DNA from 3 places in the Actinosynnema sp. NPDC002837 genome. Region 1 is predicted to be linked to each of the others. Evidence: riboswitches for the same ligand, from Rfam matches in the RefSeq annotation. Region 1 holds a riboswitch; each other region holds the start of a gene.
The links. A riboswitch is a leader RNA that binds a small molecule or an ion and turns the genes downstream of it on or off. The one in region 1 is predicted to bind S-adenosylmethionine.
Positions count from the first base shown of each region.

Region 2: another riboswitch for S-adenosylmethionine. It lies ahead of ABTZ99_RS01775 (aminotransferase class V-fold PLP-dependent enzyme); the one in region 1 lies ahead of ABTZ99_RS09545 (methionine ABC transporter ATP-binding protein).
Region 3: another riboswitch for S-adenosylmethionine. It lies ahead of thrC (threonine synthase); the one in region 1 lies ahead of ABTZ99_RS09545 (methionine ABC transporter ATP-binding protein).

Region 1 covers NZ_JBEOVG010000009.1:105,880-113,172, forward strand. The annotation lists gene ABTZ99_RS09530 (TatD family hydrolase) at 1-700, shown strand, start outside; gene ABTZ99_RS09535 (resuscitation-promoting factor) at 980-2,413, shown strand; gene rsmA (16S rRNA (adenine(1518)-N(6)/adenine(1519)-N(6))-dimethyltransferase RsmA) at 2,424-3,302, shown strand; SAM riboswitch class I at 3,389-3,481, shown strand; gene ABTZ99_RS09545 (methionine ABC transporter ATP-binding protein) at 3,685-4,695, shown strand; gene ABTZ99_RS09550 (methionine ABC transporter permease) at 4,692-5,375, shown strand; gene ABTZ99_RS09555 (MetQ/NlpA family ABC transporter substrate-binding protein) at 5,404-6,210, shown strand; gene ABTZ99_RS09560 (4-(cytidine 5'-diphospho)-2-C-methyl-D-erythritol kinase) at 6,700-7,293, shown strand, end outside.
Region 2 covers NZ_JBEOVG010000002.1:69,892-77,184, reverse strand. The annotation lists gene dnaE (DNA polymerase III subunit alpha) at 1-1,003, opposite strand, end outside; gene ABTZ99_RS01795 (AsnC family protein) at 1,217-2,128, shown strand; gene ABTZ99_RS01790 (multidrug effflux MFS transporter) at 2,154-3,386, opposite strand; gene ABTZ99_RS01785 (RluA family pseudouridine synthase) at 3,495-4,430, opposite strand; gene lspA (signal peptidase II) at 4,504-5,088, opposite strand; gene ABTZ99_RS01775 (aminotransferase class V-fold PLP-dependent enzyme) at 5,112-6,434, opposite strand; SAM riboswitch class IV at 6,475-6,589, opposite strand; gene ABTZ99_RS01770 (potassium/proton antiporter) at 6,730-7,293, opposite strand, start outside.
Region 3 covers NZ_JBEOVG010000013.1:88,952-96,244, forward strand. The annotation lists gene ABTZ99_RS12545 (ComEA family DNA-binding protein) at 8-733, shown strand; gene ABTZ99_RS12550 (DNA internalization-related competence protein ComEC/Rec2) at 1,673-4,153, shown strand; gene ABTZ99_RS12555 (hypothetical protein) at 4,188-4,445, shown strand; gene thrC (threonine synthase) at 4,614-5,876, opposite strand; SAM riboswitch class I at 5,888-6,003, opposite strand; gene holA (DNA polymerase III subunit delta) at 6,101-7,084, shown strand.

The sequences.
Region 1 (7,293 bases):
GGCGGGCGTGGACCGCGTGATCACGGTGGCCGACGACCTCGACGCCGCCCGCTGGGCCGCCGAAGCCGCCACGTGGGACGACCGGGTGTTCGCCGCGGTCGCCCTGCACCCCACGCGCACGTCGACGTTCGGCGAGGTCGAGCAGGCGGAGCTGGAACGGCTCGCCGCCCGGCCCAGGGTCGTCGCGATCGGCGAGACCGGGCTGGACTACTACTGGGACTACGCGCCGAAAGCCGCGCAGCACGAGGCCTTCCGCTGGCACATCGACCTGGCCAAGCGGGTCGGCAAGCCGCTGATGATCCACGACCGGGACGCGCACGACGACATCCTCGAGGTGCTCGACGCCGAGGGCGCGCCGGCCACCGTGGTCTTCCACTGCTTCTCCGGCGACCTCTCCTTCGCGCGCGCGTGCGTGGAGCGCGGGTTCGTGCTCTCGTTCGCGGGCACCACGACGTTCCGCAACGCCCACGCCCTGCGGGAAGCCGCACTGTGGGTGCCGGAGGACCACGTGCTCGTCGAGACGGACGCGCCGTTCCTCACGCCCCACCCGTACCGAGGTCGCCCGAACGAGCCGTATTGCGCGAACTACACGCTCCGGGACATGGCGACGCTGCGTGAGACCGACCTGGGTGAGTTGGCCACGAAGATCACCCGAAACGCCGAACGCGTCTTCGGTCTTCGTGACGCGGTGAGGTCGTAGTCCTCCTTACGACGAATGGCGGACAGACTTGCTCCCCTAACGGAGTGACTGAACTCACAAGGGTTGTCGGGGTGTTGGCACAACCCCCGTGAACCCGTTACGGTCCCGTGACCGTGCCCCGAGTCGTGATTCGGGGCGCACCCGCAGTCGGGGCGGGTCACGTTGACACCAGAAGCGAGAAGCCGAGAACGCACGGGAGTTGCCGGAGATCACCAGCTGACCACCGACATCGACCGTGCGCGTCGCCGGACTTCGCGCCTTCAGGAGGTATGGCAACCCGTGAACTCGTTCAACGAGGACACCGACTGGTTTACGCCCGTGCAGTCGACACCCGCGACCGGTGTCGACGTCCTGGACAGACCCGGGCCGCCGTCCGAATGGGACACCGCGGTGTTCACCATCACCCCGGACGACGTGCTGGAAGTGCTGGGACCGGACGCCGACGCGCTGCTGGAGAGCGCGAACGTCGACGTCGACGAGCTGATCCGGCTGATCAACGCCGAGACCACGCTCCTGCCACCGATCATCATCCCCGACGAGGTCTCCCAGGACCGGGTCGCGGGCAGCCTGGCCGCCGAGCGGCCGAGCGCCCCGCCCGCCGCACTGGTCGAAGCCGCGGGGAAGTGGAAGCGGCGCTTCCTGAAGGCCGCGGTCCTCACCGTGCTGGTCACCATCTCCGGCGGCGGCGCCACCGCGATCGCGATGGACAAGTCCGTCACGGTCGACGTCGACGGCGAGGCCACCACCGTCCGCACGTACGAGTCGACCGTCGGCGAGATCCTCGCCGACGAGGGCATCGCGATCGGCGAGCACGACGCGCTGAGCCCGTCACCCCAGGCCAAGGTGAGCGACGGCGGGAAGATCTCGCTGGACCGCGGCCGCCTGGTGAAGATGACGGTCGACGGCGAGCAGCGCGAGGGCTGGGTCCGCTCGGTCACCGTGGACGAGGCGCTGGACCAGTTGCAGGTGAACGACGAGGGCGCCTGGCTCTCCCACGACCGCAACATGGACGTCCCCCTCGACGGCCTGTCGCTCGAGGTCAAGAGCCTCAAGACCATCACGCTCTACGACGGCGGCAACGCGCCCCGGCAGATTCAGACCACGGCCGTGACCGTCGACGAGCTGCTGAAGAACGAGAACCTCTCGCTCGGCCCCGAGGACAAGCTCGAGACGGCGGTCGACCTGCGCGTCACCAACGGCGCCGAGGTCCACATCACGCGCACCGGCGTGTCGGTGATCAACGCGACGGAGGCCATCCAGCCGCCCGTCGAGGAGGTCAAGGACGACACGATGATGAAGGGCCAGAAAGAGGTCCTGGACCCGGGCGAGGCGGGCGAGCAGATCGTCACCTACCGCGTCACGGTCAAGAACGGCCAGGAGGTCGGCCGGGAGAAGCTGGGCGCGAAGGTCACCAAGGAGCCGAAGCCGAAGAAGGTCAAGGTCGGCACCAAGCTCCCGCCCGACGGTGCGGTGTGGGACGCGTTGGCGCAGTGCGAGGCGACCGGCAACTGGGCCATCAACACCGGCAACGGCTACTACGGCGGCCTGCAGTTCAACAAGGGCACCTGGGACGCCTACGGCGGCAGCCAGTACGCCGCGTACCCGCACCAGGCGACCCGCGAGCAGCAGATCGCCATCGCCACCAAGCTCCGCGACGCGCGCGGCGGCTACTCGGCGTGGCCCCACTGCCAGCAGAAGCTCGGCTTGCCGTAACAATGTGCCGGTGACACAGGACTCGACGTCGGCCGGTTCGGGGAGCCACCTCCTCGGGCCGGCCGACGTGCGTCGGCTGGCCGCCGAACTGGACATCCGCCCCACGAAGAAGCTGGGGCAGAACTTCGTGCACGACCCGAACACGGTGCGGCGCATCGTGGCGGCGGCCGACCTGCGCCCGGACGACGTGGTGCTCGAGGTCGGGCCCGGCCTGGGCTCGCTCACGTTGGCGTTGCTGCCCTCCTGTCGCGCGCTGGTGGCCGTGGAGATCGACGGCGTGCTGGCCGACCGCCTGCCGGTCACGGTGGCGGAGCGGGCCGCTGAGCTGGCCGACCGGCTGTCCGTCGTGCACGCCGACGCGATGCGCGTCACCCCGGAGCAGCTCCCGGTCGCGCCGACCGCCCTGGTGGCGAACCTGCCGTACAACGTGGCCGTGCCCGTGGTGCTGCACCTGCTGGCCGTGCTGCCGTCGTTGCGCACGGGCCTGGTGATGGTGCAGTCGGAGGTGGCCGACCGGATGGCCGCCGGTCCCGGCAGCAAGGTCTACGGCGTGCCCAGCGTGAAGCTCGCCTGGTACGCGGACGCCCGCCGGGCCGGTCCCGTGCCGCGCTCGGTGTTCTGGCCCGTGCCGAACGTGGACTCGGCGCTGGTCGCGTTCGACCGGCACGAGCAGCTGTCCACTGTGGACCAGAAGCGGCTGTTCGCCTTGGTGGACGCGGCCTTCGCGCAACGCCGCAAGATGCTGCGCGGCGCGCTGTCGGGCTGGGCAGGCTCGGCCGCCGAGGCGCAGCGGCTGCTCGTCGAGGCGGGCGTGGACCCCTCGGCGCGCGGCGAACAACTGGCCGTCGGCGACTTCATCCGGATAGCCGAGGCCGCGTCCGCCCGCTAGTCGTTGATCTTTCGGCCGAAAGTGTGATTTGCCGGACGATCCTGGTTCGGACTTGCGTCAGCCGGGCCCGGTCGGGTCTACTCGTGGTGCCATCCCGAGCGGCCGAGAGACCTGGCTCCACGACGCCGCAGCAACCACCCCTCCACGGGGGCAGGTGCTTCCGCCAGGAACGATGGAGGAATCACGTGCCCAGGATGCGAATGCTCACCCGCCGGCGGGTGGTCGACCACGGTCGCCGCACGTCGTCCGCCTGTCGCAGCCGCTGAGCAGCCGCAGGCGCCTCGAATCCCCGCGTCCTTCACCCAGGACACCTTTCCGAGCTGAGCCGTCGGTCACGCACGCCCCGGGCGTGCGCTGCCGCATGCCGTCGTGGAGCGAAAACGTGATCACTGTCGAGAACCTCACCAAGACCTTCCCCGGGAGTACCGGGCAGGTTCGCGCGCTGGACGGCGTGAACCTGGACGTCGCCGCGGGCACCGTGCTCGGCGTCGTCGGCCCCAGCGGGGCGGGCAAGTCCACCCTGGCCCGGTGCGTCGCGCTCCTGGAGCGGCCCGACAGCGGCGCGATCCGCGTCGACGGCACCGACCTCGTCTCGCTCGACGGCACCGCGCTGCGCGCCGCCCGCCGGCAGATCGGCGTGGTGCCGCAAGGGGATTCCCTGCTGCGCCAGCGCACCGCCGCGGGCAACGTCGCGCTGCCGCTGGAAGCCGCGGGCGTGGCCGGGCCGCAGCGCCGCACCCGCGTCGCCGAGCTGCTGGACCTGGTGGGGCTGACCGACAAGGCGGGCTCCTACCCCGACCAGCTCTCCGGCGGCCAGCGCCAGCGGATCGCGGTCGCGCGGGCGCTCGCCGCGTCGCCGTCCGTGCTGCTGGCCGACGAGCCGACGTCCGCGCTGGACCCCGAGACCACCGGCTCGGTGCTCGCCGTGCTGGACCGGGCGCGCGCCGAGCTCGGCGTGACGGTCCTCGTGGTCACGCACGACATGGGCGTGGTCCGGAAGATCTGCGACGACGTCGCGGTGCTGGAGGACGGCCGCGTGGTGGAGCACGGCAAGGTGCTCGACCTGGTGTCGGACGCCGCGAGCCGCACGGCCGCGTCGCTGCTGCCCGCCGTGGACCAGAACCCGGCGGCGGAGTCCGCGTTCGACCGGGTCGCGGACGTCGTGCTGATCGGCTTCGCCGCCGTGGGCGCGCTGCTGCCCGAGGCCACCGGCCGGTTCGGCGTGGAGCTCAACCTGCTCGGCGGCGGCCTGACCAGGCTCGGCGAGACCCCGGTGGCCCGGTTCCGGGTCGGCCTGAAGGGCGAGCGCGCCGACTCGGCGCTGGAGTGGATCTCGGAAGCGGGCGGCTCGGTGCGCCGGACCCTGTCGGGTCCTCAGGGAGTAGCTGCGTGAGGTCCGCAACACCCTGGTCCATCGTGTTCGACGACCTGCTGGTCGCCACCGGCGAGACGTTGTACATGGTGGTCGTCTCCACCCTGATCGCCGTTCTGCTCGGAGCACCTGTCGGCATCTGGCTTCAGCTCACCGCACCCGGTGGGCTGAGGCCCCGGCCGGTGCTGCACAAGGTGCTCGGGTTCGTCGTGGACCTGGGCCGCTCCATGCCGTTCCTGGTCCTGCTGGTGGTGCTCACCTCGCTGACCAGGCTGCTGCTCGGCAGCACCATCGGACCGACGGCGGCCATCGTGCCGCTCGCCGTGGGCGCGATCCCGTTCGTCGGCAGGCTGGTGCAGAACGTGCTGGCCGAGGTGCACGTGTCGGTGGTCGAGGCCGCCGTCACCACCGGGTCGTCCACGGTGCGGATCGTGCGCAGCGTGCTGCTCCGCGAGTCGTTGCCCGCACTGGTCAACGCCATCGGCGTGACCGCGATCGCGCTGCTGGGCTACTCGGCGATGGCCGGCGTGGTCGGCGGCGGCGGGCTCGGCGACCTCGCCGTGCGCATGGGCTACCAGCGGTTCAACGACCGCTACCTGTGGAGCACGGTCGTCGTGCTGGCGGTCATCGCCACCGCGATCCAGTTCACCACCAACCGCGTGGCCCGCGGCGTCGACCGCCGCCGCACCGCGTCCGTCTGATCGTTTTTCTCCTCACCTAAGGAATGAAATGCGTATTCGTGCTGCCCTGCTGGCCGTGCTGCTGACCGCGGTGGGCTGCGGTAGTGGCGACACCGGCGCCGCGTCCGACCCGAACGCGCCGCTCAAGGTCGGCGTGAGCCCGGTCCCGCACGCCCAGGTCCTGCGGTACGTGGCGGACAACCTCGCCGCGTCGAAGGGCCTGAAGATCGAGGTCGTCGAGTTCACCGACTACGTGCAGCCGAACACGGCGCTGGTGGACGGGTCGCTGGACGCGAACTACTTCCAGACCGTGCCGTACCTGGACACGTTCAAGGCGGAGAGCGGCGCGCCGCTCGAGTGGATCGGGCCGGTCCACCTGGAGCCGCTCGGCGTGTACTCGAAGAAGCACAAGTCGCTGGCCGACCTGCCGTCCGGCGCCCGCGTGGCCGTGGCGAACGACGCGACCAACGAGGCGCGCGGCCTGAAGCTGCTGCAGGACAACGGGCTGATCAAGATCACGCCGGGCGCGGAGAAGACGGCGACCGTCCGGGACGTCGCGGAGAACCCGCGCGGGCTGGAGTTCGTCGAGCTGGAGGCCGCGCAGCTGCCGCGTTCGCTGGACGACACCGACGCGTCCGTGGTGAACGGCAACTACGCCATCGACGCCGGCCTGAACCCCGCGTCCGACGCGCTGGCGCTGGAGAAGGCCGAGGGCAACCCCAACGCGAACGGCCTGGTCACCCGAACCGACCTCAAGGACGACCCGCGCGTGAAGGACCTGCTCGCCCTGCTCCAGTCGCAGCAGGTCAAGGACTACATCAAGGAGACGTTCTCGGGCTCGGTCCTCGCGGTGTGACGTCGGAGGGTCCTGCTGTATGACCCGAGGGTCCTGAAGGGCGGGAGAGCGTCCTCGCCGGACGGGCGGAGAGTCCTGGAGGACGAAAAGAGCGTCCTCGCCGGACGGGCAGATCAGCAGGATGACGGCGGTGGGTGGTTTTGTGCCGGGTCCGTTGTTGGTCCGGGTTTCGTGTCATCCCACCGACCTCCCGAAGGGCTACCACACGTGTCAAGGGGGGCGGCATCGGTTCAGGCCGTGGGTATCGCTGGACGGTGCCCCCCTTGACACGTGCGGTAGGGCTGCGCCAGGTCGGCGGGATGACACGAAGCCCTTCCTTTGCGTAGGCAAGCGGGTGTGTGAGCGGGAGTGCGTGACGGTTGGGTGGGCGTGCGGCTGCGTGAGGGGGAGTTGGTGGGCACGCGGTGCGTGAGCGGGAGGCGAGTGTTCCGTCGCAGGTCAGAGGTTGGTAGGAGCGGGCAACCCGGAAACGCCCGTACGCTTCATGGCGTGCTCGCTGTCGTCCCACCCCCGGTCACCGTCCGCGTCCCGGCCAAGGTCAACCTGCACCTGGCCGTAGGCGACTCCCGCGAGGACGGCTACCACGACCTGGTGACGATCTTCCAGGCCTTGTCGCTGACCGACGAGGTGACCGTCGCCATCGCCGAGGAACCCGGTGTCGAGGTGCACGGCGAAGGCGCCGACTCGGTGCCCACCGGCGCGTCCAACCTGGCGTGGCGGGCGGTGCGGGTGCTGGCCGAGCACGTCGGCCGCGACCCCGACGACCCGAAGGTCCGCGTCGTCATCCGCAAGTCCATCCCGGTCGCCGGCGGCATGGCGGGCGGCAGCGCGGACGCGGCGGCGACGCTCGTCGGGCTGGCCTCGCTGTGGCGGCTGGAGATCAGCCGGGACGAGCTGGCCGGCCTCGCGGGCAAGATCGGCGCGGACGTCCCGTTCGCCATCTACGGCGGCACGGCCCTCGGCACGGACCGCGGCGACCGGATCGTGCCCGTGCTGTCCCGCCACACGTTCCACTGGGTGCTGGCGTTCGACCGGCGGGGCCTGTCCACGCCCGAGGTGTTCGACGAGCTGGACCGGCTGCGC
Region 2 (7,293 bases), on a different contig from region 1:
CCTCGTCGACGCCGTCCGGGAACCGGCGGCGCATGCCCTCCCAGACCTCGTCGCGGAAGTAGTCCGCCTCGGTCTTGCCCTCGGGGGTCGGGTAGCGCGGCATCAGGTTCTGGAAGGCGAACATGCCGGTGGTGTCGACCTTCTCGGCCACCAGCAGGGTGTTGCGGCACCCCTCCTGCCAGGCGTCGGAGGAGTCGATCGCGCGCATCTCGTCGGGCGACTTCAGGTGGTAGCCCGTGCCGTCGAACTTGAACCGGTTCGGGTCCGCGAGCGTCTTGCCGGTCTGCACGCACAGCAGCGCCGCGTGCGCGTCGCGGTCCTCGGAGTAGGTGTAGTGCGAGTCGTTGGTCACCACGAACGGGATGCTGAGCTTCTTGGCGATGTCCAGCAGCCCGCCCCGGACGCGGCTCTCGATCTCGATGCCGTGGTCCATGAGCTCGACGAAGAAGTTGTCCGCGCCGTAGATGTCGCGCCACTTCGCGGCGGCCTCCAAGGCCTCCTTCTCGTGGCCGAGGCGGAGCCTGGTCTGCACCTCGCCGGACGGGCAGCCGGTCGTCGCCATCAGCCCCGCCGAGTGCTCGGCGATCAGCTCGACGTCCATCCGGGGCCACTTGCCCAGCTGGCCCTCGGTGGAGGCGCGGCTGGACATCTTCATCAGGTTGTGCAGGCCCTCGTTGTTGCGAGCCCAGATCGTCTGGTGCGTGTACGCGCCGCTGGCGGAGACGTCGTCGGCCTTCTGCCCGGGGTCGCCCCACAGGACGCGCTTCTTGTTGAAGCGGGACTCCGGCGCCAGGTACGCCTCGATGCCGACCACCGGCTTGATGCCGGCCGCGGTCGCCTGCTTGTAGAAGTCGTACGCGCCGTACATGTTGCCGTGGTCGGTGATCGCGGCGGCGGGCATGCCCATCCGCTCGCACTCGGCGAACATGTCCTTCAGCTTGGCCGCGCCGTCGAGCATCGAGTACTCGGTGTGCACGTGGAGGTGCACAAACGAGTCGGACACCCAAACCCCCCTGAAGATCGCAGCGGGCCCGGGACGAAGCGCTCGGGCAGAGACTCGCCCGACCCTATAACGCCCTCGGCGGATCACGAATGGCGGCACGCCGAGGTCACCGGGAGCGACGGCCGCATCCCTCCGCGTGTGACGAGGTGAACGCCACACGCCGTCGGCGGGCCGATGCCGCGAAGATCTCCCCAGGCGGGTAGCGTTCGAGGTGTGGTAGCGCCGGACCCCGTCGACGCCCGTCTCCTGGCCATGATCGCCGAGATGGGTCGTGCCGCCGTGCACGAGGTGGCCGCACGGCTGGGCATGGACCCCCGGGAGGCCGCCACCCGGCTGATCACGTTGTCCGGCAGCGGGTTGCCGCTGCTCGTCGGCGTGGAGTGCGACCCGAACGGCATCCGCAAGGCGCTGGCCAACAGCGTGGCGTGGGGCAACTACTCGGGGCCCGGCGGCCAGGCCGCCCGCGGCACGCCGAGCGGGCCGTACCCGCCGGCGCCGGGCACGGTGCAGGGCACGCCGTCCGGCTCCTACCCCGGCTACCCCGGTCCGCAGGGGCCGCCGAGCACCCCGTTCCCGGCGCAGCCGCAGACCGGTCCGCAGCCCGCGGCGTCCGGTCCGGTGCGCGTGCCGGAGCCGGTCAGCACGTGGGGCGTGCCGGGCACGTCCGGCTGGGCTCGCGGCGACCAGGCGCCCGCGCCGCGCTCGCGCACCGGCAAGATCGGCAGCACGTTGGAGACCGAGGGCCTGGAGGGCGCCCGGTTCACCATCCAGCTGGTCGAGGTGGTCGACCCGGCGGACTTCCTGTTCACCGCGGCCGGGTACAAGCTGGCCGACGGCGAGCGGGCCGTGGTCGTGCACACGGAGCTGGCGAACATCGGCCAGGTGCCGTTCAACGCGCTGCCCGACATGTACCTCGTGCTGATGACCAACAAGGGTGAGACGGTCGGCAAGGCGCCGGTGTCGCTGTCGTCCCGGCCGCCGCACAAGATCGGCGTGCAGCCGGGCGAGACGGCCGGCGGCCACACCGTCTACGTGCTGCCCGAGGACACCGTGATCTTCTCGGTGCGCTGGAGCTCCCGCCCCGAGACCGACCTGAACACCCTGGTCTGGACCATCGACGACTGACCGGCCCGCGTGTCCGACGTCGGGCTCACGCGTGCTGGGTGTCGGGCTCGCGGCGGGCGGTCGGTTCGGTGTCCCGGGTGATGCCCACGTCGCCCCTGGTCAGGACGGCGAACAGGATCACGGCCAGGATTGTCGCGCCCGCCATCACGGTCACCATCGGCAGCACGCTCGCCGAACCGCCCGCGCCGACCAGCGGCGCCATCAGGCCACCGACCATGAACGTCGTCACGCCCAGCACGGCCGACGCGCTGCCCGCCGCCTCCGGGTGCCGCGCCATCGCCAGCGACCCGGCGTTCGGCATGAGCAGGCCGACGCTCATCGTCAGCACGAACAGCGGTGGCAGGAACGTCGCCAGCCCGCCGCCGACGAGCCCGCCCACCAGCAACCCGATCCCACCGGTCGCCGCACCCGCCAGCCCGATCTTGAGCAGCGGACGCGGCATGATCCGGCCCGTCAGCCTGGTGTTGAGCAGCCCCGCCAGGACGATCGCCACCGAGTTCGCGCCGAACACCAGGCTGAACTGCTGCGGGCTCAACCCGTACACGCCCTGGAGCACGAACGACGCCCCGGCGACGTAGCCGAACAGGGAGCCCAGCGCCAGCGCCGACGCCAGCGCGTAGCCGACGAACTTGCGGTCGGCCAGCAGCCCGCCGAACACCTTGATCGTGAGCAGCAGGTTCGCCGGCCGCCGCTTGTTCCGCGGCAACGTCTCCGGCAGGCCCACGGCCAGGGCGATCAGCAGGGCCAACCCGATCAACGCGAGCGCGATGAACGTGCCGCGCCAACTGGTGAACCTCAGCAGCTGACCGCCCAGCACCGGGGCCGCCACCGGCCCCAGGCTGTTGACCAGCATCATCAACGACATGAACCGCGCCATCGCGAGACCCTCGAACCGGTCGCGCGCCACCGCCATCGCGACCACGAACCCGGCCGCCACGCCGAGCCCTTGCAGCAGCCGCAGGCCGGAGAGCGCGAGCGCGCTGGGCGCCACCGCGCAGAACAGCGAGGTCACGACGTAGCTGCCGATCCCGACCAGCAGCGGACGCCGCCTGCCCCACGAGTCCGACAGCGGGCCCACGAGCAGCTGCCCGACCGACAGACCGATGATGAACGTGGTCAGCGACAGCTGGATCTGCGACTCGGTCGAGCCGAACTCCGCCGCGATGCCCGGGAACGCGGGCAGGTAGGTGTCGATCGAGAGCGGGCCGAGCAGGCACAGGGTGCCCAGCAGCACCACCAGTCGGGACCTGTTGTCCATCGCCAACCCCCAGTGCTCGTCTGGCAAAAGCTTCGCAAGCCAAACGATCCGGGGAAAGCGATATGTCCGAGGTCACGCGCTGGGCGCAAGTGTTTCGCCCCGGACGGCTCAATATCCCTCTGCGCGCAGGAATTCCAGGGCGGCGGCGAGGTCGTCGGGGTACTCGCTGGTGAACGACACCCACTGGTTGTCGGCCGGGTGGTGGAAGCCGAGCGTGCGGGCGTGCAGCCACTGCCTGGTGACGCCGAGGCGCTTGGCCAGCACCGGGTCCGCGCCGTAGGTGATGTCGCCGACGCACGGGTGCCGCAACGCGGAGAAGTGCACCCGGATCTGGTGCGTGCGACCGGTTTCCAGGTGCACGTCGAGCAGCGACGCGGCGCGGAACGCCTCCACCACCTCGTAGTGCGTGATGCTCGGCTTGCCGTTCGCCATCACGGCGAACTTGTAGTCGTGCTTGGGGTGCCGGTCGATCGGCGCGTCGATGGTGCCCTTGATCGGGTCCGGGTGGCCCTGCACGAGCGCGTGGTAGAGCTTGTCGACCGTGCGCTCCTTGAACGCGTGCTTCAACGCCGAGTACGCGTGCTCGCTCTTGGCCACCACCATGACGCCGGTCGTGCCGACGTCCAGCCGGTGCACGACGCCCTGGCGCTCGGCGGCGCCCGACGTGGCGATCCGGACGCCCGCCGCGGCCAGGCCGCCGACCACGGTCGGACCGGTCCAGCCGGGGCTGGGGTGCACGGCCACGCCGACCGGCTTGTCGACCACGATCACGTCGTCGTCCTCGTGCAGGACCACCAGGCCCTCCACGGGCACGGCCTGCACCTGCACCGGGCGTTCCGGCTCGGGGAGGGTGATCTCCAGCACGGAGCCCGCGACCAGGCGGTCCGACTTGCCGGCGGGCTGCCCGTCGAGCACGACGTCACCCGATTCGGTCAACGCCGCCACCACGGTCCGCGACAGGCCGAGGAGCTTGGCCAGACCGGCGTCGACCCTCATCCCGTCCAAGCCGTCCGGCACCGGAAGGGACCGGTAGTCGCCGCTCATGCGCACACCTCGCTGACGCTCGGCGTGGCAAGAGCGGGGCCGGCTGCGTTGAATGACTCGCTCGCAAGCTCGCTCATGCGCCCGCCTTCTTCTCGCTGGACTTCTTCTCCACGCGGGTGCCGTCGTAGTCGCGCTGGAGCAACGCCATCAGCACGATCACGCCGCCGCCCACGCAGATGGCGGAGTCCGCCAGGTTGAACACGGGGAAGAAGTTGCCCCACGGGTCGAGCACCGAGATGAAGTCGACCACGCCGCCGCGCAGCGGGCCGGGGCCGCGGAAGATCCGGTCGACCAGGTTGCCCATCGCGCCGCCCAGGACCAGGCCGAGGCCGATGGCCCAGCCGACCGACCGCAGCCGGCGCGCGATCCACAGGATGAACACGACCACGCCGGAGGCGATCAGGGCGAGGATCACCGTCCAGCCCTCGGCCAGGCCGAACGCGGCGCCGGTGTTGCGGATCAGCGGCAGGTAGAGCAGGCCGCCGAACAGCTCGATCGGCTCGCGCCCCTCCAGCTTGTCCACCGCGATGATCTTGCTGACCAGGTCGAGCGCCAACACCAGCGGCGCGATGACGGCCAGCAGCAGGACCCGTCGCTTCGGCAGCGGTGCGTCCGGCTGGTCCGGCGTGTCCGGCTCGGTGTTGGGATCGGTGCTCACCGGGCCATTGTCCAGCATCGGAGTCAGCGCAGGAACGGCGGGAGCGCGCGCTGGTCGTCCAGCGGCGCCCAACGACCCTCCCGGACCTCGTACTCCCACCGCGAGCCCTCGACCACGAGCGCGCGCAACGCGGCCACGAACCGGTCCACGTGCTCCTCGGTGGTGCCCAGCCCGATCGACGCGCGCAGCGCGCGTTCGCCGTGGGCGAGCCGGTGCACGGCCACGTGCGCGCAGAACGCGCCGTCACGCACGCCGATGCCGTGCTCGGCGGACAGCGCGGCGGCCAGGTAACCGGCGTCCTGGCCACCGACGGTGAAGCTCACCACACCCACCCGGTCCTGGTCCGAGCCGAACAGCGTCAGCTCGTGCACGCCGGGCACGGTCTTCAGGCCCTCGCGCAGCCGCGCCAGCAGCACGCGCTCGTGCTCGGTGGTCTGCTCCCAGTGCCTGCCCAGCACGTCGCACGCCACGGCCAGCGCGTGCACGCCCACCACGTTCGGCGTGCCCGCCTCGTGCCGCTCGGGCACCGCCGACCAGGCCACGCCCAGCCGGTCGCCGTGGTCGGTGACGCGGGCCGTCGCACCACCGCCCACCAGGTACGGCTCGGCGGCCTGCAACCAGTCGGACCGGCCGACCAGCACGCCCGCGCCGAACGGGGCGTAGATCTTGTGCCCCGAGAGCACGGTGTAGTCGACGTCCAGCGCACGCACGTCCACCGGCCGGTGCGGCGCGAGCTGGGCGGCGTCCAGGGCGATCCGGGCGCCGTGCCGGCGGGCCACCCGGGCCAGCTCGGCCACCGGCCAGATCTCGCCGGTCACGTTGGACGCGCCGGTCACCACGACCAGCCGCGGGCCGACCGGCGCCGCGCGCAGCGCCCGGTCCAGCTCCAGCACCGCCTGGGCGGGCGAGGCCGGCGTGCGCAGGCGACGCACGTTCGGGCCGCGCCACGGCAGCAGCGCGGCGTGGTGCTCGGTGTCGAAGAGGATCACGGCGGTGTGCTTCGGCAGGCTCCTGGCCAGCAGGTTCAGCGCGTCGGTGGTGTTGCGGGCGAACACCACGGCGTCGCTGTCGCGGGCGTTGAGGAACCGCCGGACCGACGAGCGGGCCTGCTCGTAGACCTTGGTGCTGACCTGCGAGGCGAAGCCCGCGCCCCGGTGCACGCTGGCGTACCAGGGCAGCACCTCGTCCACGGCGTCGCGGACCTGCTCCAGGCACGGCGCGCTGGCCGCGTGGTCGAGGTTGGCGTACTCGACGCGCTCACCGGTGACCAGCGGCACGCGCAGCGACGCGCCGACCACACGGGGCAGAGCCGCGACGGTGGTGGTGAGGGGAACTGCGATCGTCATGACGCCCTCCGGGGGTCCGGGGACACCCCACCGGAGAGGGAGCCCGCGCTTGCCGGGCGCCCTGCGCGCCAGGCCAGGTCCTCACCAGGGGCACCCCACCGCGGTAGGAGGGTTGCCGGCCAGCAAGCCTGGGCTTAGCGCTGGCACTCATGACCTTCGCCCCGAAGCTAACCCAGCCCGCGCGTCCCCGTCGAGGGGCGTTCACATCCTGGGAGCGCCACGGCGGGGCCGGCGTCGCGATCCTGGGGCGTCACGACGGGGCCGGCGCGGGACGTCACGAGCCGTCCCGGGCACGTCACGGCAGACCGACGTCGCCCTTCCAGCGCGCGAACCGACCCGCCCGGTCCACGGCGCGGATGCGGCGCTCGGTCGCCGTGCGCATGGCCTCGGTGCACACCACCAGCAGCTGGTCGTGCTCCTGCAAGCGGGTCGTCGGCTGCGGCGTGAAGCCGTTCGCGTCCCGCACCACGAGGCTCACCGACGAGCCCGGCGGCAGCCGCAGCTCGGACAGGTACACGCCGTGCAGCTTGGAGCCGGGCTGGATGCGGACCTGGAGCAGCTCCGCGCCCAGGTCGTCCAGCGCCGACGAGTCGACCTGCACCTCGTGCGCCTCGCCGGACTTGACCAGCCCCAGCCACTTGGCCAGCCACGGCAGGCTCGTGCCCTGCACCACGGTCAGCACCACGACCAGCACGAACACCGCGTCCACCAGCTGCTGCGCCCCGCGCACGCCCTGGATCAGCGGGATCAGGGCGAACACGATCGGCACGGCCCCGCGCAGCCCGGACCACGAGATGAACACCTGCTCCCGCCACGGCACCCGGAACGGCAGCGCCGCGAACGCCACCGACAGCGGCCG
Region 3 (7,293 bases), on a different contig from region 1:
CGAGCCCATGTTCGACAAGAACCCGGAAACCACGACCGCCCGCCTGAAAGCCCTCATCTCCCAGGAGCGGGGCAGACACCGCGCGTCGGACGCCGAGACCTTGGTCTTCGTCTCGTCCGACGGCCGCGCCGGCCCGCCCACCCCTCTGCGCCGCCTCTTGCACCGATGGCTGCCCGAACCAGCCGTCCCGCACCGCCGCAGGATCCTGCTCGCGGGCGTGATGGCCGGCGTGGCGCTGGTGGTCGCCCTGGCCCTGTGGTGGGAGCGCCCCGTGCCGGAGAGCCCACCGGACCTCCCGGTGGCGGAGGCCGCCGTCGTCACCCGCACCGAGGAGCAACTGGTCGTCAACGTGGTCGGCCTGGTGCCCACCCCCGGCCTGGTGACCGTGCCGAACGGCGCCAGGGTGGCCGACGCGCTGCAAGCGGCGGGCGGCGCCAACCCGGGCGCCGACCTGACCCCGCTGAACCTCGCCCGCAAGGTCGCCGACGGCGAGCAGATCGCCGTGGGCATCGCCGTCCCGCAACAGGCCGGCACGACCACCGAGCCGCTGAACCTGAACACCGCGACCAAGGACCAGCTGGACACCCTGCCCGGCGTGGGCCCGGTGACCGCACAGCGCATCGTCGACCGAAGGCAGAAACGCGGCCCGTTCACGTCCCTGGACCAACTGGGCGAGATCGAGGGCATCGGCGACGCGAAGCTGGCCAAACTCCGCGACCTCGTCCGCCTTTGACCGCCTGACACCCCGCACCCCCGCACCCCCGCCGTCACCTCGACACCACTCGGAGACCGCCATGCGTCCCAACGCCGTGAATCCCCACACAACGAACCACCACCCACCGCCCAATCCGCCGCACCGCAACCACTCCAACCACCACCGCACCCACCAACTCCTGAACCGCGTCCGCCGCACCCTTCGCACCACCGGTTCCCGCCTCACCACCTTGTCCAGGTTCCGGTGGGTGACCTCGTGACCCGCTCACCCGACCCCCACCGCACCACAACCCACCCGCCGACTCCTTTCTCCGACCAGGACGTGCCGCACTTACCTCGACTCTCGGCGGCCTGCCCTTAACCAAGGCACGGACCTATGAGCCCACATACCCTGGGCCGTGGCGTCCTCGGCAGACCACCGCCCTCAGGCCACTGCTGACCTCCACCTTCAGCTCGGCCACCGCGGTCCCTTGCGGCTCGGCTCTGGCCCGTAGGGCGGCTCATCCGCACCTGGTCCCGGCCTCTGCCAACCCTGGGCCTTCGGTTCGAGGGCGCGTGCAGCTCCGCCCACACGCGCTCCGGACGGGTGAGGGCAGGTTGTCCGTCGGGCCGCCGCCATTCCGAACGCTCTCGTGGCCATGACCACCGCGTGCGCTCGGTCGCGCTGGCACTCGGCCGCGCGGCACAGGTGGTGTGGCACCGCCCTTCGTCGGGCCACTCCGGAGGCGGGCGGACTCGCGGTGGACCTGCCGCTGCCAGCCCTCTCTGAACTCAGCCGTGGGTTCCCGGGCACGGGCGCAGGTCCTGTGTGGCACCTGGTCCTAACCGCACAAACGGCCTGGGCTAGGGCGCTCATCGGGCTGCGCTTGGCGTGGCGGGTGGCGCGGGTGCCGGCCTGACTGCCGTCTTTCTCCGTAGTTTCCCTTCCTTCTCCGTGCCCTACTTCGGGGGTGAGGTCGTGAGTCCTCGTGCGTATCTGGTCCCTGCCGCGCTGGCGGTGTGGGCGACGGCCTTGGCCGGCCTGTTGTGGGCGTGGTGGGCCGCGCTCGTGGTCGGTCTGGTCGCTGCCGTGATCGGCGGCTTGGCCTTGCGCCGGTGGCGACCGGCAGCGGTGGCGGTGGCTGTCGCGGGTCCGGTGGCGGCGTGCTGGATCGGTGCCCAGGTTCACGGGGCGGCCCACCATCCCTTGCGGGTCGCGGCGGAGCGGGGCACGCCCACCACTGTCCACTTCGAACTGGACAACCGGCCGCACGGCTTGCGCACCAGTGGTTTCGGCTCGCGTGCGAGCGGGGTCGACCTGGTGCTGGTGCGCGGATCGCTCGACGGCGGCGGCCGGATCGCCGTGCTGGCCCCGGCGGCGCGGTGGCGGGACCTCCTGCCCGGCCAACGGGTCACCGCGCGCGGCACCCTCGCGCTTCCTCGCGAAGGGGAGCTGACGGTCGCGGTGCTGCGGGTTCGCGGGCCGCCGCAGGACGTGACCGAAGCGCCGGTGTGGCAGCGGGTCGCCGAGGACCTGCGGGCCGGACTGCGGAACGCGAGCACCGCGCTCGACCCCGAACCGGCCGGGTTGCTGCCCGCGCTCGTCGTCGGCGACACCTCCGGCCTCCCACCCAGGGTGATCGAGGAGTTCCGCACGGCGGGTCTCGCCCACGTCCTCGCGGTCAGCGGTGCGAACTTGGCGATCCTCTGCGGCGCGGTCCTGTTGCTGCTGAGGCTGCTGCGGGTAGGTCCGCGTGGTTGCGCGGCGGGTGCGATGGCGGCGCTGGTCGGGTTCGTGGTGCTGGCCGGGCCGGAGCCGAGCGTGTTGCGGGCCGCCGTGATGGGCGCGGTGGCGTTGCTCGCGCTGGTGCTGGGTCGGGAGCGGTCGGCGTTGCCGGCGCTCGCGGCCTCGGTGGTGGTCCTGGTGCTCTACGACCCGGAGTTGGCCACCGAGCCGGGGTTCGGGCTGTCGGTGGTGGCGACGGCGGCGCTGGTGCTGCTCGCGCCGAGGTGGGCCGCCGCGATGAAGGAGCGCGGCGTCCCGGTGGGTTTCGCCGAGGCGTTGGCGGTGCCGGTGGCGGCGAACCTGGCCACCGCGCCGCTGGTCGCCGGGCTCTCCGGCCAGGTGAGCCTGGTCGCGGTGGTGGCGAACCTCCTGGCCGCGCCGGTCGTGGCCCCGGCCACCGTGCTCGGGGTGCTGGCCGCCGTGCTGGCGCAGGTGCACGAGCCGACGGCACGGCTGGTCGTCGAGGTGGCCGGTCCGGCGGTGAGCTGGCTGATCACGGTCGGCCGGCACGCGGCGGCCGTGCCCGGCGCGGCGGTCGGGTGGCCCGGCGGCTGGGTCGGCGGGCTGCTGCTGGCCGGGGTGCTGGTGCTCGGCTACGCGATCGCCAGGCTGCGCCGGGTGCGGACGTTGGTCGTGGCGGCCGTCGTCGGCGCGGTGGTGGTGGTCGTGCCGCTGAACGTGGTCGCGCCGGGGTGGCCGGTGCCCGGCTGGTCGGTCGTGGCCTGTGACGTCGGTCAGGGCGACGCGGTGGTCCTCGCCACCGCCGAGCGCGATCGGGCGGTGCTGGTCGACGCGGGGCCGGACCCGGTGCCGGTGCTGTCGTGCCTGCGTCGGCTCGGGGTGCGGCGCATACCGCTGGTGGTGCTCAGCCACCTGCACGCCGACCACGTCGGCGGGTTGGCCGCGGTGCTGGCTGAGCGGGTTGTGGGCGCGGTGGCGGTGGGGCCGTCGCGGGAACCGGAGTGGGCGTGGGAGGAGGTGAGGGAACGGGCGCGGACGGCCGGGGTCCGCCTGGTCGAGCTGGGCGCCGGGCAGCGGCTGAGCTGGCCGGGTCTGGAGCTCGACGTGCTCGGCCCGCGCGCGGACCCCGTGCGCGGGACGGACACGAACACGGCGGTCAACGACGCGTCGCTGGTGCTGCGGGCCTCCACCGCGGCCGGGCGGGTGTTGCTGACCGGAGACATCGAGCTGGCCGGGCAGGCGGACCTGCTCGGTGGGCACGTGGACCTGCGGGCCGACGTGCTCAAGGTGCCGCACCACGGGTCGCGGTACTCGTCACCGGCGTTCCTCGCGGCGGTCCGGCCGCGGATCGCGTTGGTGAGCGTCGGCGCGGGCAACCGCTACGGCCACCCCAGCGGGGTGGTGGTCGACGCGTTGACGAGCCGAGGCGCGCTGGTGCTGCGCACGGACCGGGACGGCGACACCGCCGTCCTGGCCGGCCCGGACGGGCCGCAGGTCGCCCGCAGGAGCGGCGGCCAACCCGACAACGGACAAGGGGAGAACGATGAGGAACGACGTCTGGATCCGACTGCACTCCGGCTGGTCGCCGCAAGGCGGCAACCGGGCGCTGGCGTGGGCGCTGTGGCAGCCCGGCTACACCGCCCAACCCTGGCCGAGCGACGAGCTCCGGCCCGCGTTCACGTATTACGTGTGCGAGGAGCTGCCCAGCGGTGAACGCGGAATCGTCGCCAGGGCAACGGCCACCGGCGTGATCCGCTTGGCGCAGGTCCCCTCGGCGGACACCGCCTACCGGCTGATCGCCGACGGCCTGTTCGACGCCGACCTCGCCATACCGCAGGAGGAGTGGCACGCCGAGCGCTACAACCAGGAGAAGGCGACACGGCCCTGGCCGCAGATGCTCACCGCCTGGCGCGTGGTCACCGAACCGGTCGGCCCGCACGTCCTGCCGGAGCTGACCGCCTTCCCCCGGACCGGGTGGCTGCGCTCCTCCAGGATCGCCTTGTGACCACGACCGCGGACGGGAAGGCGTCGGTGAAGCGGAGAAGCCGCCCGGCACTGAGCCGACCGCCGCCGTAGCTACCGCGCCCCGGACCGACCGCCCGGACCGACCGTCGCCGTACCGCCTGGGACCGGAAACCGCGGTCCGACCCCAGGCGGGAACGGGCGATGCGGGTCAGTCCTGAAGGGCCTTCAGGACGGCCTCGGCCGACGGCGGGACGTTGGCGCGGGGGCCGACGCGGTCGCCGAGGGCGTCCAGGGTCTTGAGGCCGTCGCCGGTGATCAGGAGCACGGTCTCGCCGTCCGGGTCCAGCTGGCCGGTCTCGATGAGCTTCTTCGCGGTGGCGACGGTGACGCCGCCGGCCGTCTCGGCGAAGATGCCTTCGGTCCGGGCCAGGAGGCGGATGCCCTCGACGACCTCCTCGTCGGTGACGTCCTCGATCGCGCCGTTGGTGCGGCGGACGGCGTCCAGCACGTAGGGGCCGTCGGCGGGGGCGCCGATCGCCAGCGACCTGGCGATGGTGTCCGGGCGGACCGGGCTGACCACGTCGTGGCCCGCCTTGAAGGCGGCCGAGACGGGGGAGCAGCCGGTGGCCTGCGCGCCGAACACGCGGTACGGGGTCTGCTCGACCAGGTCGAGGTCGCCCAGTTCGCGGAAGGACTTGTCGACCTTCGTCAACTGCGAGCCGGACGCGATGGGCACCACGATCTGGTCGGGCAGCCGCCAGCCGAGCTGTTCGGCGACCTCGTACCCGAGCGTCTTGGAGCCCTCGGCGTAGTAGGGGCGGACGTTGACGTTGACGAACGCCCAGTCCTCGTGCTCGGCGGCCAGTTCCTGCGCCAGCCGGTTCACGTCGTCGTAGTTGCCGTCGACGGTGATCAGGTTGCCGCCGTAGACGGCGGTCATGAGGATCTTCGCCCGCTCCAGCGTGGAGGGCACCAGGACCACGGACTCCCAGCCCGCGCGGGCCGCGGCGGCGGCGACGGCGTTGGCCAGGTTGCCGGTGGACGGGCAGGCCAGGACCTTGAAGCCCAGTTCGCGGGCGGCGGCGAGGGCGACGCCGACCACGCGGTCCTTGAACGAGTGGGTCGGGTTGCCGGTGTCGTCCTTCACCCACACCTTGCGCACGCCGAGGGCCTTGGCGAGGCGGTCGGCCTCGATCAGGCGGGTGCCGCCGGGGTTGGTGTTGGGGTGCGACTCGACGGTGGTCGGCACGGGGAGCAGGCCGCGGTAGCGCCAGATCGACCGGGGGCCCGCCTCGATGTCCTCGCGACGGATCCGACCGAAGTCGTAGGCCACTTCCAGCGGCCCGAAACACTCCAGACAGGCGTATTCGGCGGCGAGCGGCGTCTCGTGGCCGCATTCGCGACACGACAGCGCGCGGGCGGGACCGAGGTCGAAGGAGGTGGTGGCCGAGGGCACACTGACAGCAGTCATCGCGAGGTATCTCCTCATCTTTCCCGCGCACCGCGGGTCGGAATTGGCACCGTGGTCGCCAGCGGACGCTGTGCGACGGGTTGCCGGGGCTTCTTCGGGCCGATCCCTCTGCCCCTCTGGATGAGCGGTATTCAGTTGTGGGCTTCAACTTACGTCACGATCCCGACCCTCAGCCAGCGACGTCCACCATCCGGACGTCTGCCACCCGTGGGAGGATCGCGCCCGTGAGTGCGCCCGCTGACATGCCCGACGCCGTGCACCTGATCCTCGGCGAGGAGGAGTTGCTGGTCGAGCGCGCGGTGCGCGGTGCGCTGGCCGCGGCGCGGAAAGCCGATCCGCAGGCCGACCTGACCCGCGTCCGCGTGACCGATCTCACCCCGCCTGAGCTGGCGGAACTGGTGAGCCCGTCGCTGTTCGCCGAGGGACGGGTGGTCGCGCTGGAGGCCGCGCAGGAGTGCGGCAAGGAGATCGCCGACGCGGTCATCGGCTACGCCAAGGCCCCGGCGGACGGGGTGACGGTGGTGGTCGTCCACAGTGGCGGCGGGCGCAGCAAGGCGGCCAAGGACCTGCCCGCGGCGCTGCGCAAGGCAGGCGCCCGGGTGACCGAGTGCCCCAAGATCACCAAGGCGGCGGACCGGGAAGCGTTCGTGCGCAACGAGATCCGCGCGGCGGGCGGCGGCAAGGCCGACCCGGAGGCCGTGGCGGCGCTGATCGAGGCGGTGGGGTCGGACCTGCGCGAGTTGGCGGCGGCGGCGTCGCAGCTCGTCGCCGACACGGGCGGCAAGGTGGACGCCGAGGCGGTCCGCCGCTACCACCGCGGGCGGGCCGAGGTGACCGGGTTCGCGGTCGCGGAGAAGGCCGTGATGGGTGATCGGGCCGGTGCGCTGGAGGCGTTGCGGTGGGCGATCCAGCTCGGCGTGCCGCACGTCTTGGTCGCCGATGCCCTGGCCGACGCGGTGCGCACGATCGCGCGGGTGTCCGCGGTGGGCCGGGGCGACCCGTTCAAGCTGGCGGGCGAGCTCGGCATGCCGCCGTGGAAGGTGAAGAAGGCCCAAGGCCAGTCGCGTGGCTGGGAAGACCGAGGGCTGGCAGCCGCGATGACGGTGGTCGCGGACCTGAACGCCGACGTCAAGGGCGCCGCCGCCGACTCGGGCTACGCCCTGGAACGCGCCGTGCTGAAGATCGTCGCCGCCCACGGCCGCCGCTGACAGAGGCCTGGGGGATCGCACGGTCGGGCGGTCGGGGATCCGGAGGCTGGGGATCCGGAGGCTGGGGGATCGGGCGGCTGGGTGGTTGGTGGCCGGCGCTGGACCCTGGCGGCCAGGTGGCTGACGGCTGGCGGCCAAGTGGTTCGCGGCGGGGTGGGCGGTACTGGCTGAGGGCCGGGAAGTCAGCGGCTGAGCGGCCGGTGGCCTGG